DNA from 2 places in the Streptosporangium sp. NPDC051022 genome. Region 1 is predicted to be linked to the other one. Evidence: riboswitches for the same ligand, from Rfam matches in the RefSeq annotation. Region 1 holds a riboswitch; the other holds the start of a gene.
The links. Region 1 has a riboswitch for cobalamin ahead of AB0N02_RS23110 (ABC transporter substrate-binding protein). Riboswitches for the same ligand answer to the same signal wherever they lie in the genome.
Positions count from the first base shown of each region.

Region 2: it holds a riboswitch for cobalamin, as region 1 does, so the genes downstream of both, AB0N02_RS22245 (CoA-acylating methylmalonate-semialdehyde dehydrogenase) here and AB0N02_RS23110 (ABC transporter substrate-binding protein) in region 1, are expected to answer to the same signal.

Region 1 covers NZ_JBFBCF010000014.1:112,929-121,805, reverse strand. Annotated here, with positions in the region: gene AB0N02_RS23120 (histidine phosphatase family protein) at 5-586, opposite strand; gene AB0N02_RS23115 (Gfo/Idh/MocA family oxidoreductase) at 760-1,611, shown strand; adenosylcobalamin (AdoCbl) riboswitch at 1,755-1,895, shown strand; gene AB0N02_RS23110 (ABC transporter substrate-binding protein) at 1,941-2,921, shown strand; gene AB0N02_RS23105 (iron ABC transporter permease) at 3,105-4,070, shown strand; gene AB0N02_RS23100 (ABC transporter ATP-binding protein) at 4,067-4,846, shown strand; gene AB0N02_RS23095 (adenosylcobinamide amidohydrolase) at 4,897-5,550, shown strand; gene AB0N02_RS23090 (Uma2 family endonuclease) at 5,613-6,209, shown strand; gene AB0N02_RS23085 (zinc ribbon domain-containing protein) at 6,519-8,231, shown strand; gene AB0N02_RS23080 (serine/threonine-protein kinase) at 8,231-8,877, shown strand, end outside.
Region 2 covers NZ_JBFBCF010000013.1:162,488-171,364, forward strand. Annotated here, with positions in the region: gene AB0N02_RS22235 (enoyl-CoA hydratase/isomerase family protein) at 1-989, opposite strand, end outside; gene AB0N02_RS22240 (acyl-CoA dehydrogenase family protein) at 989-2,128, opposite strand; gene AB0N02_RS22245 (CoA-acylating methylmalonate-semialdehyde dehydrogenase) at 2,135-3,634, opposite strand; cobalamin riboswitch at 3,834-4,018, opposite strand; cobalamin riboswitch at 4,204-4,424, shown strand; gene metE (5-methyltetrahydropteroyltriglutamate--homocysteine S-methyltransferase) at 4,548-6,782, shown strand; gene AB0N02_RS22255 (class I SAM-dependent methyltransferase) at 7,042-7,863, opposite strand; gene AB0N02_RS22260 (TetR family transcriptional regulator) at 7,961-8,563, shown strand; gene AB0N02_RS22265 (YciI family protein) at 8,874-8,877, shown strand, end outside.

The DNA.
Region 1 (8,877 bases):
GCCCTCAGGCGGGAGCGTTCCAGGTGAGCACGACCGGCTCACCGTGTTCGAAGCCCAGCCGGGAGTAGGTGCCGGTGTCCAGGCGGAAGAGACGGCCGTCCTGCGGAGGCAGGCCGAGCCACCGGGCGCACAGCACCCGCAGGAAGTGACCGTGGGCGACCGCGACGACTTCGCCGTCGGCGGCGCGAGCCCTGGCGATCACCCGGTCGGCGCGCGCGGCGACCTCCTCCGCTCTCTCGCCGGGATGCTCGGCGTCACCTGGGATGACTCCGTCACGCCACAGGTGCCAGCCGGGACGCGTCCGCCGGATCTCCGGGGTCGTGATGCCCTCGTAGCCGCCGTAGTCCCACTCCCACAGGTCCGGGTCGACCTCGTAGGCGTCCAGCCCGGCGAGCTCGGCCGTACGGCGGGCCCGCCGGGCGGGGCTGACCAGGGTCAGGCCGAAGGACCTGCCCTTGACCAGCGGCGCGAGAGCCCGCGCCTGGTCCTCGCCCCTGCCGGTCAGCCGCAGATCGGTACGCCCGGTGTGGCGCCCGTCCCTGCTCCACTCGGTCTCGCCGTGCCGCAGCAGAATCATCTCGTCCATAGGGAACCCATCATGCCGGTACGGCCCGCGCCGCCCGGCCGATGCCTCACGGGTTCCCTCCACGTCCTCGCGCGCCGCTCCCCGCGAAGGGCTCCGGAACGCCGTGCCCGGGGCGCGGTCCGGGTACGGCCCGAGCGCGCGATCGGGTGACGGAGGCGTGAGAAGCTGGGGCGGTGACGATATCCGTGGGTTTGGTGGGCGCGGGGCCGTGGGCGGAGATGGTGCACGCGCCGATGCTGGCCGCCGGACCGGACACGCGCCTGGTGGGCGTGTGGGCCCGGCGCCCCGAGGCCGCCGCCAGATTCGGCGTCCCGGTCTTCAAGCGCGTCGAGGAGCTGTTCGACAACTGCGAGGCGGTCGCGTTCTCGGTGCCGCCCGCCGTACAGGCCGAGCTCGGCGTGCTCGCCGCCAAGGCGGGCAAGGCGCTGCTGCTGGAGAAACCGCTCGCCGCCGACCTGGACGGGGCCCGGCGGCTGGCCGGCGCGGTCGCCGAGGCGGGCGTGCCCTCCCAGATGGTTCTCACCTGGCGATACTCGGAGGCGACCAGGGCGTTCCTGGCCAGGGTCTCGGCCCTCGAACCGTTCGGCGGTCACGCGGCCAACGTCTCCGGGGCCCTGCTGGGCGACTTCACTTCCCCGTGGCGGCTGGAGCACGGCGCGATCCTCGACGTCGGCCCGCACATGATCGACATGCTGGACGCCGCGCTCGGCCGTGTCGTCGGCGTACGCGCCCACGGTAACCCGAGGGGATGGGTCGGCCTGCTGCTGGAACACGAGACGGGCGCGATCAGCGAGGCCTCGCTGTGCATGAGCGTGCCCGGTGAGACACCGCCCTCCCACGTGGACATCTACGGCCGTCTCGGCCACCAGCGCCTCGAGGGCGACCGGCTCGGCTCCGACGTCTTCGCCGTGATGCTCGCCGAGTTCGCCGAGACCGTCGAGCACGGCGGCGGCCACCCCCTCGACGCCGCGCACGGCCTGCGCCTGCAGGAGATCATCGCCGCGGCCGAACGACACCTCGGCTGACACCTCCACCTTCACGAACCCCCGCCCCGCCCCCGCGGCTTCCCACGCCCCTCCGGAGGTACGGGCACCGGGCGGAAAGGCCCGTGACGCGGGGTGAAGGCCCCGTGTCCAAACCTTGACGTGGGCTGCTCAGGGGGGATTGATAACGTTTATCCGACGCACGGCGCGTAGCGAAGTCCGGTGTGAGTCCGGCGCTGTCCCGCAACTGTCATGATCCTCAGGATCGAGCCAGGTCGCCTTCCGCCGTGCCGACGTCGTCGACCCTCGTGGAAAGGGTGACCCCGTCCCTTCACGGGTCTCTCTGTTCCGATGACCGAAAGGACCCCCGCGTGAGGCCCGTACCTCCCGCCCTCATCGGCGTGCTGCTCGGTGTGCTGACCCTGGCCGGATGCGGTCAGAGTTCCACCGCCCCCCAGGACGCGACCGCGACGTCGCCGGCGCCCTCCTCGGCGTCCACGGCAGGATCCCCGGGATCCACAGGGGCCGCGGGCTTCCCCGTCACGGTGCAGGCGGGCAACGGTCCCGTCGTCGTCCCGAAGAGGCCCGAACGGATCGTCTCGCTGTCACCGACCGCCACCGAGAGCCTCTTCGCCGTCGGCGCGGGCGCCCAGGTCGTCGCGGTCGACGACCAGTCCAACTACCCGGCGGAGGCGCCCAAGAGCAGCCTGTCCGGCTTCAAGCCGAACGTCGAGGCGATCGTCGCCCAGAAGCCCGACCTGATCGTGCTCGCCAACGACATCGACGGCGTCGTCGCCAAGCTGGGCACGCTCGGCGTGCCGGTGCTGCTCGAACCCGCCGCGACCAAGTTCGACGACGCCTACGACCAGATCGCCGACCTCGGCGCGGCCACCGGCAACCAGGCCAAGGCCGATGAGGTGGTCACCGGCATGAAGGAGCGGATCGAGACGCTGGCCGCCGCCGCGCCCCGGGACAAGAAGCTCACCTACTACCACGAGCTGGACAGCACCCCCTACTCGGTCACGTCCACCACCTTCATCGGCCAGGTCTACGGCCTGTTCGGCCTGACCAACATCGCCGACAAGGCCCCCGAGGCGGCGGGCGGCTATCCCAAGCTGTCGGCCGAGTTCGTCGCCAAGGCCGACCCGGACCTCGTCTTCCTGGCCGACACCAAGTGCTGCGGCCAGTCGAAGGAGACCCTGGCCAAACGTCCCGGCTGGTCCGGCCTCTCCGCGATCAAGAACGACCAGGTCGTCCTCCTCGACGACGACATCGCCTCCCGCTGGGGGCCCCGGGTCGCCGACCTCGCCGAGCAGGTCGGCGCCGCCGTCAAGAAAGCCGCGACCAGCTAAGTGACCGACCTCTCCCGCCCCGAGGCCTCGCTCGGTGGCGATCCGGCACCTCGGCCCGGGGGTGACCCGTCACCCCCGCCCGGCGGTGGCGCCGAGCCCCGGGCGGCCGGGTTCCGTCCGCCGCGGGCGACCGGGCTCCGCCCGCCGGTGGCGGTCGCGGCCTCCTGCGTCCTGCTGGCGAGCATGTTCGCGGCCCTGCTGATCGGCGCGGCGGGCATCGAGCCGCAGAAGGTGGCGCTGCAACTGCTCGACTGGCTGCCCTTCGTCTCGGTCGACTCGGGACTGGCACCGGTCGAGAAGGGGCTGCTGTTCGAGCTCCGGCTGCCCAGGGTCCTGCTCGCCGCGATCGTCGGCGGCCTGCTGGCCTGCGCGGGCGCCGGATACCAGGGGGTGTTCCGCAACCCGCTGGCCGACCCCTACCTGCTGGGCGCCGCCGCGGGAGCGGGGCTGGCGACCACGGCGGCGATCGTGTTCGCCAGGGGCGACGGCAACACGCTCCTCATCCCGGTCGCCGCGTTCGCCGGGGCCATCGGCGGCGTGCTGCTCGCCTACGCGCTGGGCAACGTCGCGGGCCTGCGCGGCGGCACAGCCACGCTGGTCCTCGCGGGCGTGGCCGTCACCTCCTTCCTCACCGCGATCCAGACCTTCCTGCAACAGCTCAACGTGGAGGAACTCCAGCGGGTCTACGGCTGGATCCTGGGCAACGTCGGCGGTGGCTGGGAGCAGGTCAGGCTGGTCGTGCCGTACGCCCTGGTCTCGGTGGTGGTCATGCTGCTGTACGGCAGGCTGCTGGACGTCCTGTCGGTCGGCGACGACGAGGCGGCGGGTCTCGGCGTCGACGTCGCCCGGGTCCGGCTCGTCGTGCTGCTGGCCGCCTCCCTGGCGACCGCCTCGGCCGTCGCGGTCAGCGGGCTGATCGGCTTCGTCGGCATCGTGGTCCCGCACGTGGTCCGCCGCCTGGCCGGGGGGTCCTACCGCGTCGTGCTCCCGCTCTCGCTGGTCGGCGGTGCCGCCTTCCTGGTCCTGGCCGACCTGATCGCCCGCACCGTGATCGCCCCGGCGGAGCTGCCCATCGGGGTGGTCACCGCCTTCGTCGGCGCGCCGTTCTTCGTGGCCGTGCTGCGCCTGACCAGGCGGGTGGACACGTGAGCCGCGTCGAGGTGAGGGACCTCACCGTCGTCCGCGGGACGCGGACCGTGCTGTCGGGCGTCGGGCTCGCGGTGGGCGGCGGCGACTGGCTCGCCGTGATCGGGGCCAACGGCGCGGGCAAGTCCACCCTGCTCAAGGCGCTGGCCGGGGTGCTCCCGTACTCGGGGGAGGTGCTCGTCGACGGCACGCCGGTGCGCGCGCTCAAGCCCAGGGAGCGGGCCCGTCTGCTCGCCTACGCCCCGCAGTCCCCGGTGCTTCCCGCCGACATGACCGTCTTCGACTACACCCTGCTGGGCCGCACGCCGTACATCTCCCATCTGGGCCGCGAGAGCCGCCGGGATCGGGAGGTGACCGCCTCGGTGCTGGAACGGCTCGGCCTGTCCTCGTTCGCCTCCCGTCTGCTCGGTCACCTGTCGGGCGGTGAGCGCCAGCGGGTCGTGCTGGCCAGGGCGCTGACGCAGCAGGCCCCGGTGCTCCTGCTCGACGAGCCGACCACCGCCCTGGATCTGGGGCACCAGCAGCAGGTCCTGGAGCTCGTCGACCGGCTCCGGCTGGCCGACGGGCTGACCGTCGTCACGACCCTGCACGACCTGAGCCTCGCGGGGCAGTACGCCGACTCGATGATGCTCGTCGCGGGCGGCGGGGCGGCGGCGTCCGGCGTGCCGGCCGACGTGCTCACCGAGAAACTGATCGCGGAGCATTTCGACGCCCGCGTCCGCGTCGTGACCGGCGCGGGCGGCAGACCCGAGGTCCACCTGGAGCGCCCTTGTACCTGAAGCCGAACCGCCGTGACGAGAGCCGGGACGATCTTTCCCGCCGGCGGGCGATGACGCTGAGCCACCGCGAGGAGGACGGGGCCAGGCTGGCCTCGCTGCTGTGGGAGTTCGGCCCCGGCCGGCGGGCGATCTCCTCGGCGATGGTCGGCGGCGGCATCGGCCCCGTCGGGTGGGTGCTCAACGCCCAGGTGCCCGGCGGCTACTCGCGGATGGACCCGGTGGAGCACCTGCTGGAGATGGCCCCGCCCGGACCCGGCGTCGGCATGCTGACGGCGGCCGCGGTCGACCGCTTCACCCGGGCGTCCGACGGGGGAGCGGAGGCGGTGGCGACCGTGGGCCTGCGCGTCCCCACCTGGGCCGCGGCCCCCGACGGCGTCCCCGACCCCGAGCTGGCCCCCGTGTATCTGCCCGGCACGATCAACATCGTCGTCACGCTCCCGGTCGCGATGACCGACGCGGCCCTGGTCAACGCCGTCATGACGGTGACCGAGGCCAAGTCCCAGGCGCTGATCGAGGAGGGGTTCCCCTGTACGGGCACCGCCTCGGACGCGGTGTGCGTGGCCGTGCGGGAGGAGGGACCGCGCGAGCTGTTCGGCGGCCCCCGCTCGACGTGGGGCGCGCGCATCGCCCGCGCGGTCCACGACGCCGTACGGCGAGGCGCCCACGAGTGGGCGAACCGTGATGCCTCGACTACTTCAAGTTAGGGAATTGCGGGAAGTAGCATGTGGACGGAGGCGAGACTCCCGATACTGGGTGGGTGACCGCGATGGCGACGAAAGAGCCGACGGCAGGGCCGACGACCAGGCGGACGGTTCTTCCAGGAGAGCCGCCGTTCACCGTCGACGACCTGCTCGAGTTCCCCGACGACGGGAACCGCTACGAGCTCTTCACTGGGAGCCTACTGGTGAGTCCCTCTCCGACCCCCCTGCATCAGCGTGCGATCGCCCGTCTTCTGAGGATTCTCGAAGACGCCGCGCCGCCGGAGTTCGAACCGCTTCCGGAGGTGAACCTCCGGGTAGGCCCCCACGACTTCTTCATCCCCGATCTCGTCGTGGTGCACACGGAGGCCGTCGCGGAGACGGAGCTGATGTTCACGCCGGACGACGTCCTGATGGCGGTCGAGGTCGTCAGTCCCGCCACCCGGATGCGCGACCGGCACATGAAGCGGTCGGCGTACGCGGAGGCGGGAATCGAGCTGTACTGGCGGGTCGAGCTGTCCGGCGGCCCCTGCCTGCACGTCCACGAACTGGTGGGAGACGACTACAAACCGGTGGGCAAGCACGAGGCGGGCAGGGTGGCTGGCCTGCTCGCCCCGTTCGAGGTGAGCTTCGATCCCGCCGTGCTGATCCGCCCCCGCGGTTGACCGGGGCGCGGGGCCGCGCGGCCGGGGCCGTATCGCGCGACTTCCGTCGGCGGAACGTACGGCCGGAATGGCCGGAGAGGGTGACGAGACCCCGGTGCGGGGCCCGTCCGGTGGAATTCACGAGCTGTCCGATATGTTCGTTTTGTCGGTTGATCCTCGTGTCGCGACCGCTCTGTCCACCGGGTTTTCCATCGTATTCACTCATCAAGTGGGACTTGTTTCCTTACCAAGCGCTTGTCTGCATGCACCGCTATTGACTTCTGCAATACGGTTGCCACGCTTGTCCTAATCCCCCCACATGGAGTGGCGATGCGGCGGTTCGGCTTGGCTCTGGCGCTCCTCGGCGGTCTCACTCTGGCGACCGCCGCGACGACCCCTGCCCTCGCCCACGAGCATCCCAGCGGAATCACCGACCTGGTGACCCCCGCGGTCGTCAGGGTCGAGGCCACGGCGCGGGTCGACATCACCCTGCTGGACCACATCGGCGAGCTGGTTCACGTGGAACGCAGCTACGAGGTGCCGATCGGCAGCGGCAGCGGGACCGTCGTCAACCCCGAGGGCGGCGTCGTCACCCTCACCCGGGTGGTCAAGAACGACAAGGACATCGCGGTGTACGCCGCCAACAAGATCTTCGCCGAGCACCACAAGGTCAAGATCCCCGACGACTTCGAGCGGCACACGCTCAAGGACCACCTGCTCAACCACCACCTGCAGGAGTGCTACCCGCCCAAGCAGCCGACCGCCACCTGCATCGTCGACGTCACCACCGAGATCCGCGTCTTCCCCAACATCTCCCCGCCGGACAAGGAGGGGTTCAAGGCCGAGATCGTCCGCTCCGGGGACCGGCCCGACAGCCCCGCCGTGCTGATGCCCGTCGGGCGTGCCGACGGCAGCGCCGGGCTGCCGACGGCGCCGCTCGCCGCCCAGGTGCCCGGCAAGGAGGTCTCGCCGGTCGAGGTCGCCGGGTTCACCGGACGGCCCGCGGTGAACCTGCCGGAGACCGTGGAGATCGCCCACCTGAAGGGCGGGGGCGCGGGCGAGAACGGACGCGGGTTCGGAGACCCGGAGAACAAGGTCGACGAACCGCAGAAGGTGGGCGCGCTGGTCGACAGGGGCCTGCTCGGCGGCCCGGTGATCGAGGACAAGAAGGGCGAGGTCGTCGGGCTGCTGGTCGGCGGCGGCAAGGACGGCCGGATGATCGGGATCCGGGAGGTCACCAAGGCGCTGGCCGAGGCCAAGGTCGTGCCCAGGCGCGGTCCGATCGACGCCGCCTTCGAGCAGGCGCTGACCCGCTTCCACACCCACTACTACGGCGACGCGGTCCCCGCCTTCCAGCGGGTCCTCGACCTCTATCCCGGGCACACCGTGGCGGCCGCGCACCTGAGGACCGCCCAGCAGAAGCGCGGCACCGCAGAGGACGAGGGGGCGAAGAAGGCGGACGCCGCGAGCGGCGGCGGTGCCGGGCTTCCGCTGTGGCCCTTCGTCGCCGGTGGCGCCCTGCTGGTGCTGGCCGTGCTGGCTGGAGCGTTCCTGCTGTGGAGGAGGAGGGACGCCGCCGAGGACGACGCCCCCGAGGAGGAGCCCGAGCCGGACCGCTCCGGGGAGCGGAACCGTTCCGAGGCTCCAGGCCCGCTCTCCGGGCCGCCTCCCGCGGCGCTGCCGCTCGACGGGCCGGCCGATCCCACGGTGGTGGTCGGCCGTTCCTTCCCCGCGCTGCCCAGGGTGACCTCCTCGTCCACCTCGCCGGGCCGGCCCGTGCTGGTCGCGCGGGACCCCGGCGCCGAACCGGCCGTCCGGGACGGCGGGACCGCTCCGGGGGCACGGGACGGCGGGACCGTCCCGGGCCTGCGTGAGACCGGGGTCACCACGGGCGCGCGTGAGGCCGGGGTCGCTCCGGCGGCGTGGGAGAGCGGGGCCAGGCCAGCGGACGCCGTCGTCCAGAAGTACTGCACCGCCTGCGGAATGCGGCTGGGCCCCGCGCATCGTTTCTGCGGCTACTGTGGCCACCCCTCCGAGACGTGATGGCAGTGAACGACAGAGCTCTGATCGGCCAGGAGGTGGCCGGCTACTACATCGAGGACCTCATCGGCAAGGGCGGCATGGCCGTGGTCTACCTCGCCGTCGACCCCCGGCTGAACCGCCGGGTCGCGTTGAAGATCCTCAACCCGCTGCTCGGCGAGGACGACCGCTTCCGCCAGCGCTTCGTCCTGGAGTCGCGGACGGTCGCGAGCATCGACCACCCCAACATCATCCCGATCTACGAGGCCGACTCCGCCGAGGACGGGACGCTCTACATCGCGATGCGCTACGTCGACGGCCCCGACCTGCGCCGCCTGTTCTACGACCGGGGGCCGATGCAGGTCAGCCAGGTCAGCCGGATCTTCGCCCAGGTGGCCGCCGCGCTGGACACCGCGCACGCGCACGACCTGATCCACCGCGACGTCAAGCCCGCCAACATCCTGATCGCGGGCCACACCGAGGGCGACCACGCCTACCTCACCGACTTCGGCATCACCAAGCACCGCACCTCGATCTCCGGGCTGACCCAGACCGACCAGTTCATCGGCACCCCGCGCTACATGTCGCCCGAGCAGATCAACAAGGAGCGCATCGACGGCCGCTGCGACCAGTACGGCCTGGCCTGCGTGGTCTACGAGGCGCTCGCCGG
Region 2 (8,877 bases), on a different contig from region 1:
TCGGTCACCTCTTCGAGGCGGGCCGGTGACCATCTGGGGGAGCGGTCCTTGTCGATCACCTGGGCGCGGATGCCCTCCACCAGGTCGGGGCAGGCCAGGGCCGCGCAGGAGACGCGGTACTCCTGGTCGAGCACCTCCTCCAGCGAGCCGAGCTCCCGGGCCCGGCGCAGCGCCCGCAGGGTGACCTTCAACGCCGTCGGCGACTTGCCGCCGATCCGCTCGGCCGCCTCCTTGGCGGCGCTCTCGCCGCTGTCCAGCAGCCGTTGCACGATCTCCTCCACCGTGGGCGCGGAGTAGCAGGCGTCGATCCACTCACGCTGCCCGGCCAGCTCGCCGGGCGGCACGGCGTGGGCGAAGGAGGCGACCGCCTCGGTCACCTCCCGCCGGGACAGCTCGGCGGTGAGCTCCTCCAGATCCGCGGAGGGCACGAAGTGGTCGGCCAGCCCGCAGGCCACGGCGTCGCCCGCGCCGATCGACGTGGCGGTGAGCGCCAGATGGGTGCCCAGTTCGCCGGGCGCCCGCGACAGCAGGTAGGTGCCGCCCACGTCCGGGACGAAGCCGATGGTGGTCTCGGGCATGGCCAGCATCGTGCGCTCGGTGACGACCCGCACGCCGCCGTGCGCGGAGACGCCGACGCCGCCGCCCATGACGATGCCGTCCATCAGGGCGACGTACGGCTTGCCGTACCGGGCGACGCGGGCGTTGAGACGGTACTCGTCGCGCCAGAACGCCGCCGAGGCGCCCCCCTTCGCCTTGGCGTCCTCGTGGATGGCGCGGATGTCGCCCCCGGCGCACAGGCCACGCTCGCCCGCCCCCCGGACGAGCACGGCGGCGACGGCGTCGTCGTCGGCCCACATCCGCAGCACGGCGTCGAGGCGGCGGACCATGTCGTGGTTCAGGGCGTTGAGGGCCTTCGGCCGGTTGAGCGTGATCAGCCCGAGACGGCCGATGACCAGGGTCTCCACTCCGGTGTCCGACAGTGTGCTCATCAGGCGGCTCCGGTCAGTCCGCGGGCGACGATGACGCGCATGATCTCGTTCGTTCCTTCCAGGATCCGATGCACCCGCAGGTCGCGGACGATCTTCTCGATGCCGTACTCGGTGAGATAGCCGTAGCCGCCGTGCAACTGCAGGGCCTGGTCTGCGACGGCGAAACCGGTGTCGGTGGCGAATCGCTTGGCCATCGCGCACAGCTCCGCGGCCCTGGGGTCGCCCGTGTCGAGCGCGGCGGCGGCGCGCCACACCAGTGCCCGCGCGGCCTCCAGCTCGGTCACCATATCGGCCAGGGAGAACTGCAGTGCCTGGGCCCGCAGCAGCTTGGCGCCGAAGGCCTCCCGGTCGGCGAGATAGGCGGTGCAGGCCTCCAGCGCCGCCTGCGCGCCGCCCAGGGAGCAGGCGGCGATGCCCAGGCGGCCGCCGTTCAGGCCGCTCATCGCGATCCGGAAGCCGTCGCCCTCCTCGCCCAGCAGGCGGGTGGCCGGGATGCGGACCCCCTCCAGGAGGACCTGGCGGGTGGGCTGGGCGTTCCAGCCCATCTTCTCCTCGTTGGGGCCGAAGGAGAGGCCCGGGTCGTCGCGTTCGACCACGAACGCCGAGATGCCCCGGGCGCCGGGGCCACCGGTACGGGCCATCACCACGTACACCTGCGCGGCGCCCGCGCCGGAGATGAACTGCTTGACACCGTCCAGGACGTAGTGGTCACCCTCGCGCACCGCTCGCGTACTGAGCGCGGCGGCGTCGGACCCGGCGCCGGGCTCGGTGAGGCAGTAGCCGGCCAGGGACCGCATCGAGCACAGGCCGGGCAGCCAGCGGGTGCGCTGCTCGGCGGTGCCGTAGTGGTCGATCATCCAGGCGACCATGTTGTGGATGGAGACGTAGGCGGCGATGGAGGGACAGCCGGTGGCCAGCGCCTCGAAGATCAGCGCGGCGTCGGTCCTGGACAGGCCCGAGCCGCCCATCTCCTCGGCGACGTAGACGCCGCCGAGGCCGAGGTCGGCCGCCTTGACGAGCACGTCCACCGGGAAGTGCTTGCGGCGGTCCCAGTCGACGGCATCGGGGGCCAGGTGCTCGCGGGCGAAGTCGCGGACCGTCTCCACGATCGCGACCTGGTCGTCGGTGAGTGTGAGCATCGTCCCTCACCCCATCGTGGGGATGACGAAGCTCGCGCCTTCCCTGACCCCGGAGGGCCAGCGCGAGGTGACGGTCTTGGTGCGGGTGTAGAAGCGGATCGAGTCCGTGCCGAACTGGTTGAGGTCACCGAACATCGACCGCTTCCAGCCGCCGAAGCTGTGGTAGGCCACCGGGACCGGGATGGGGACGTTGACGCCGACCATGCCGGTGTTGACCCGGCGGGTGAAGTCGCGGGCGGTGTCGCCGTCGCGGGTGAAGATGGCCACGCCGTTGCCGTACTCGTGTTCGCTGGGCAGCCGCAGCGCCTGCTCGTAGTCGGCGGCGCGCACCACCGACAGGACGGGCCCGAAGATCTCCTCCCGGTAGACGCGCATGCCGGGGGTGACGTGGTCGAAGAGCGAGGCGCCGATGAAGAAGCCGCCCTCGTGTCCGGCCACGTTCACCTGGCGGCCGTCGACCACCAGCTGGGCGCCCTCGGCGACACCGAGATCGAGATAGCCGCGGACCCGTTCCAGCGCGTCGGGGCCGACCAGCGGGCCGAAATCGGCGTCGGGGTCGTGGGAGGGGCCGACCCGCAGCCCGCCGATCCGCTCCACCAGTTTGGCCACCAGGGCGTCGGCGGTCTCCTGCCCGACGGGAACGGCGACGGAGATGGCCATGCACCGTTCGCCCGCGGAGCCGTACCCCGCGCCGATCAGGGCGTCGGCGGCCTGGTCCAGGTCGGCGTCGGGCATGATGATCATGTGGTTCTTGGCGCCGCCGAAGCACTGGGCGCGCTTTCCGCGGGCCGTCGCCGTCGTGTACACGTACTCCGCGATCGCCGTGGAGCCGACGAATCCCAGCGCGGCCACCCGCGGATCCTCCAGCAGGGTGTCGACCGCCTCCTTGCCTCCGTTGACCACGTTCAGCACGCCGGGCGGCAGACCCGCCTCGACGAACAGCTCGGCCAGCCGCAACGGTACCGACGGGTCACGCTCGGACGGCTTGAGCACGAAGGCGTTGCCGCAGGCGAGGGCGGGGGCGGCCTGCCACAGCGGGATCATCGCCGGGAAGTTGAACGGCGTGATCCCGGCGACCACGCCCAGTGGCTGGCGCATCGAGTACACGTCGATGCCCGTCCCGGCGCTGTCGGTGAACTCGCCCTTGAGCAGGTGCGGGATGCCCGCGGCGAACTCGACCACCTCCAGCCCGCGCTGCAGGTCGCCGTCGGCGTCGGCGACCGTCTTGCCGTGCTCGGACGACAGCAGCCGGGCCAGCGGCTCACGCTCGGCTTCGACCAGTCGCAGGAAGCACAGCAGCACGCGGGCGCGGCGCTGCGGGTTCCACCGTGCCCACTCCTCCTGAGCGGCCTCGGCGTCGGCGATCGCCGCCTCGGTCTCGGCCCGGTTCGCCAGCGGGACACGGGCCTGGACCCGCCCGGTGCCGGGATCGTGGACGTCACCGTGGGCACCCGATGCCCCGGGAACCTGTTTGCCGCCGATGAAATGTGTCAGCTCACGGACCATGAACGACCTGCTTTCGCCAGGTGGGATCCGAAGATGGGCGTGCCTCGCCCGCGGTCCAGCGCACCGATGGGCGGGCCGGAAACGGTGAACGGGTCAGGGCGCAGCAGGGCCGTCAGCGCGGGGGATCCTCCACCGCCGGGACGTTTCCGGGCTCGCGAGCGCGTACCGATGCCATGCGTGTTCGCTCCATCCTCGTGGACAACACGGATCAACCCGCGGCCGGTATCCTGACTCCCGGATCAGCGCACGTCATCCGGCCTTCCCGGCTCTCGCCAGTGGCCTCATACAGCGATGACGCACTCCCCGGTCACAGTGGCGGGACCGCGCCGGATTCACACCGGCTTCCCTGCACCGCGGGCCTTCACCCCGAAAATATAGTTGGACGTCCTAGTAAGTCCAGAGCGACCGGCCGGATATGTGGAAAGCCGTCGCCGCCGCTCACCGAGAGGCTCAGGTGGCGGCCCTTCGCCGCGCCTTCGGCCATCCGGTCGAAGGACCCGCGGAACGTGCCTCGGACCGGATGACGTCTCAGAGTACGGCGAAGGTATCCGGCCACCGCGTTGGCTGGTTAGAATCCCGCCGTGGATGGTTCGTCCGCGCCCGGCCGGGTGCGGACGTCGTAAGAGGGAACCCGGTGCGAATCCGGGACTGCCCCGCAGCGGTGAGTGGGAACGACCGCCGTCATACGCACTGGACCGAAGGTCTGGGAAGCGACGGCCAGTAGGTCACGCCTGAGGTTCAGGTGTGGTGCCCGCGAGTCCGAAGACCTGCCCTCCGCCCGTGCACCGGCCGGTGCGCGGTGGTCCGCGGCCTCGTGGGAGGGCCTGGGACGCGCCCGCCGGGGTTTTCCCTGCCCGTCGTGTGCCTCTTCCTCCTGCCCGGCCGCATGCTGGCAATAGCGAGGGAAGCTGCCATGACAACGACGATCCTCGGGTACCCGCGCATCGGCGCGCACCGAGAGCTCAAATTCGCCACCGAGCAGTACTGGGCCGGGCGCGTCGGCGAGGAGGAACTGCAGTCCACGGCCGCGACGCTGCGGCGGGCGGTGTGGACCGAGCTGCGGGACGCCGGGCTGGGGACGATCCCGTCGAACACCTTCTCCTTCTACGACCAGGTGCTGGACACCAGCGTCATGGTCGACGCGGTCCCCGACCGCTACCGGGCGCTGCCGGGCCTGGAGCGCTACTTCGCGATGGCGCGCGGCACCGCGGACATCCCGGCGCTGGAGATGACCAAGTGGTTCGACACCAACTACCACTACATCGTCCCCGAACTGGCCCTGGACGCCCGCTTCCGGCTCGCCGACGGCGCGCAGGCCAAACCCGTGGCCGAATACCTCGAGGCCAGGGCGTTGGGGATCGAGACCCGGCCGGTGCTGGTCGGCCCCCTGACCTACCTGCTGCTGGCCAAGGCCGCGCCGGGCTCGCCCGAGGGGTTCGTGCCGCTGGACCTGCTGGACGCCCTGGTGGAGGTTTATGCCGAACTGCTGGAACGGCTCGCCGGAGCCGGCGCCCAATGGGTGCAGCTGGACGAACCGGCCCTGGTCAGGGATCTCGGCGCCCGACAGGTCGAGGCGCTCGAGCGGGCCTACCGCCGCCTGGGCGAGCTGTCCAGCCGTCCGAAGATCCTGCTGGCCACCTACTTCGGCACCGTCGCGCCGGAGGCGTTGAAGGTGCTGGCCTCCACCGCGGTGGAGGCGGTCGGGCTGGACTTCGTCTCCCGCCCCGACACCCTGGACGCGGTGGCCTCGATCGGCGGGCTGCCCGGCAAGACCGTCGTCGCCGGCGTGGTCGACGGCAGGAACGTGTGGCGGACCGACCCGGCGCGGGCCAGGGCGACGTACGCGGTGCTGCTCGGGCTGGCCGGGCAGGTGCAGCTGAGCACGTCGTGCTCGCTGCTGCACGTGCCCGTCGACCTTGACGGCGAAACCGCCCTGGACCCGCAGGTGCGGGCGCGGCTGGCGTTCGCCCGTCAGAAGGTCGCCGAACTGGTGGCGCTGGAGGCCGAGCTGGATTCCGACGACCCGCGGGCGGCACCGGTGCCCGGCGCGGGGGTCGACGCCGAGGTCCGGGCCCGGCTGCAGGCCCTCGGCGACGTCCACCGGACCGACCGCACAACCCGCTTCGCCGCCCAGCAGGAGAAACTCGGGCTGCCCGACCTGGCCACGACCACGATCGGATCGTTCCCGCAGACCGCCCGGATCCGCAAGGCCCGCGCCGACCACAAGGCCGGCCGGATCGACGGCGCCGCCTACACCGAGGCGATGCGCGCCGAGGTCGGGCAGGTGATCCGGCTCCAGGAGGAACTCGGCCTGGACGTTCTCGTGCACGGTGAGCCCGAGCGCAACGACATGGTCCAGTACTTCGCCGAGCAGCTGTCCGGATACGCGGCCACCGACCACGGCTGGGTCCAGTCTTATGGGACGCGCTGCGTGCGCCCCCCGATCCTGCACGGCGACGTCTCCCGCCCCGACCCGATGACGGTGGAGTGGGCGGCGTATGCGCAGTCGCTGACGGCCAAGCCGGTCAAGGGCATGCTGACCGGCCCGGTCACCATGCTCGCCTGGTCCTTCGTCCGCGACGACCAGCCGCTGTCGCAGACCGCCCGCCAGGTCGCCCTGGCCCTGCGCGACGAGATCGCCGACCTGGAGGCGGCCGGGATCGGCATCATCCAGGTGGACGAGCCGGCCCTGCGGGAGCTGCTGCCGCTGCGCCGGGCCGACCAGGAGGACTACCTGGCCTGGGCGGTGGCGGCCTTCCGGCTGGCCACCTCGGGGGTGGCGGTCTCCACCCAGATCCACACGCACATGTGCTACTCGGAGTTCGGTGAGATCATCACCGCGATCGCCGACCTCGACGCCGACGTCACCAGCGTCGAGGCGGCCCGTTCGCACATGGAGCTGGTCGCCGACCTGCGCGATGCCGGGTACGCCAACGGCATCGGGCCGGGCGTGTACGACATCCACTCGCCCCGGGTGCCGACCGTGGAGGAGATGGAGGCCAACCTGCGCCGCGCCCTGAAGGCCGTCCCGGCCGACCGGCTCTGGGTCAACCCCGACTGCGGTCTGAAGACCCGCGGCTACGCCGAGACCGAGGCGGCCCTGGCCAACATGGTCACGGCCGCGCGCAACGTCCGGGCCGCCCACTGACCTGACTATCCGCGGCCGCCCCTCACGGAAGGGGCGGCCGCGGTGCGGTTGTGTGGCCATACAACGGTCATGAATTACGCATGATGACCTGACTTCCGAGCCTCAGCTTCAATAAGGGCCCATCACGAAGTCGGCGCGGCGGGCGGTACGACAAGGGGCAGCCGGGTACGGCGCGGCGCGAACCCGGACGGGCCGCCCGTGGCCAGGACGAAGGGGCGCCGCCGCGACCGGCCCGCGTGCCCTCGCGGTGGTGGACGACTCAGGCGTCCAGGGAGGCTGTGATCGCCATCGTGGTGTAAGCCATGGTGAAGCCGCCTCCGATCGCGTCGATGGCGGCCCCGACGCCCTCCAGCACCTCGGCCAGCTTGTCCGGTGGGAGTCGGGTGAGCCCGCCGGTGGTGGGCAGCAGGTCGAGCCAGTCGTCACGGCCGTAGTACTGCTCCCAGTCGAATCGCCACTGCTCCGGTTCGCCGAACCCGGCCACCTTCCGGATGCCGTCGGCGAACGTCGCGAACATCTCCTGGTAGATGTCCTGGGCTGGCCTCGGCGGTCCGGCGTTGAGCGGTGAGTCGGGCACCACCTTCCGGAAGACGGTGGCGAACGCCTCCGCGACGAGGGGCGGTGGGTCGTACACGTGCGCGAACACCGCCAGCAGGCCACCGGGACGCAGAACCTGCGCCGCCTTGGCCGCGCCCGCGACCGGGTCCACCCAGTGCCAGGACTGCCCGGCGACGACCGCGTCGAAGGTACGGCCGGCGGCGTCCCAGTCCTCGAACGTCGCCACCTCGACCTCGACCCCGGTACGGCGGGCGAACTCGGCCATCCGTACGTCCGGCTCGACACCCAGCACCTTGCACCCGGCCGTCAGGAACTGGCGGGCTTCCAAGCCGGTGCCGCAGCCGACGTCGACGATGTCGGGGCCGGGGGCGGCGGCGATGATCTGCCGCACCAGGGCATCGGGATAGCCGGGCCGGGCCCGGTCGTAGCGTTCGGCGTCGACCCCGAACGACTCCGCCATCTGCCTGGCCCTGTGGGGTTCGTTCCGCTGGGGCTCCGGTTGCTCCTGCATTAGAGTGGGCATGCGCCCACCATAGTGGGCGCATGCCCACTCGACAATCGGGCAACGGTTCGCGGTGAGCGAAGGCAAGCGAAGGCGCGTGAAGGAGGAGGAACGGGCAATGCCGACTGGAGTGGCCCTCCGGGATGTGCGGCAGCAGTTGTTCGACGCCGCCGAGCGCCTCCTGCTCCGGGACGGGGCCAACGGTCTGACCAGCCGGGCGATCACGGCGGAGGCGGGCGTCGCCAAGGGTGTCCTGCACCGGCACTTCACCGACTTCGACGCCTTCCTCGCCGAGCTCGTGCAGGACCGCATCACCCGGCTCGAGGGCCAGGCCGCCGCCCTGCGCGGCTCCGCCGGGACCGGCGACGTCGCCGGCAACCTGACCGGGGCGCTGATCGACCTGTTCGACTCGGTCGCCGTGGCGATCGTCGGTCTCGTCATCTTCCGGGATGAATTGCGTGCCCGGCTGCGTCAGGCCCGACCGGCTCCCGGCATCCCGGTCCTGACGGATGCCGCGACCATGATCGCCGCCTACCTGAACGAGGAGTGCGAGCTGGGACGCATCGCGGCGGACGCCGACGTGGATGCGCTGGCGCTCTCCCTGATCGGGGCCGGGCACATGCTGTTCGCCAGCAGGGAGGGGGGTGCGCCGGGGCCTGGGGAGGTCGGCAAGGTCGTGAACGCCGTCATCGCCGATGTCGTGCAAAGACGACTGCTGTGAGCCGATGATCGGTGTCCGTGCGGGCCGCCGTCATCCCGGGCGCCGGCAAAGTGCGGAGTGCTCCGTGCTCATCCCGCCGTGATCGTTGTCCTCCTGCCGTCGAAGATCCGCTCCCGCGGCCGCTCTCACGGCGATGCGGAGATGGGACTCATCCGTCTACGAGCGCAGCGGCGGCGACCAGAAGAAGATTCTGGAAATCAGGGCGCTTCCGGGTGTCGAGAACGTGGTGCCGGCTCCGTCCCAGGGACGCGAGCGGCCACGACGGGCCGCGCGACGAAGAAGACGAAGAAGACGAAGAAGGAGAACCACCATGA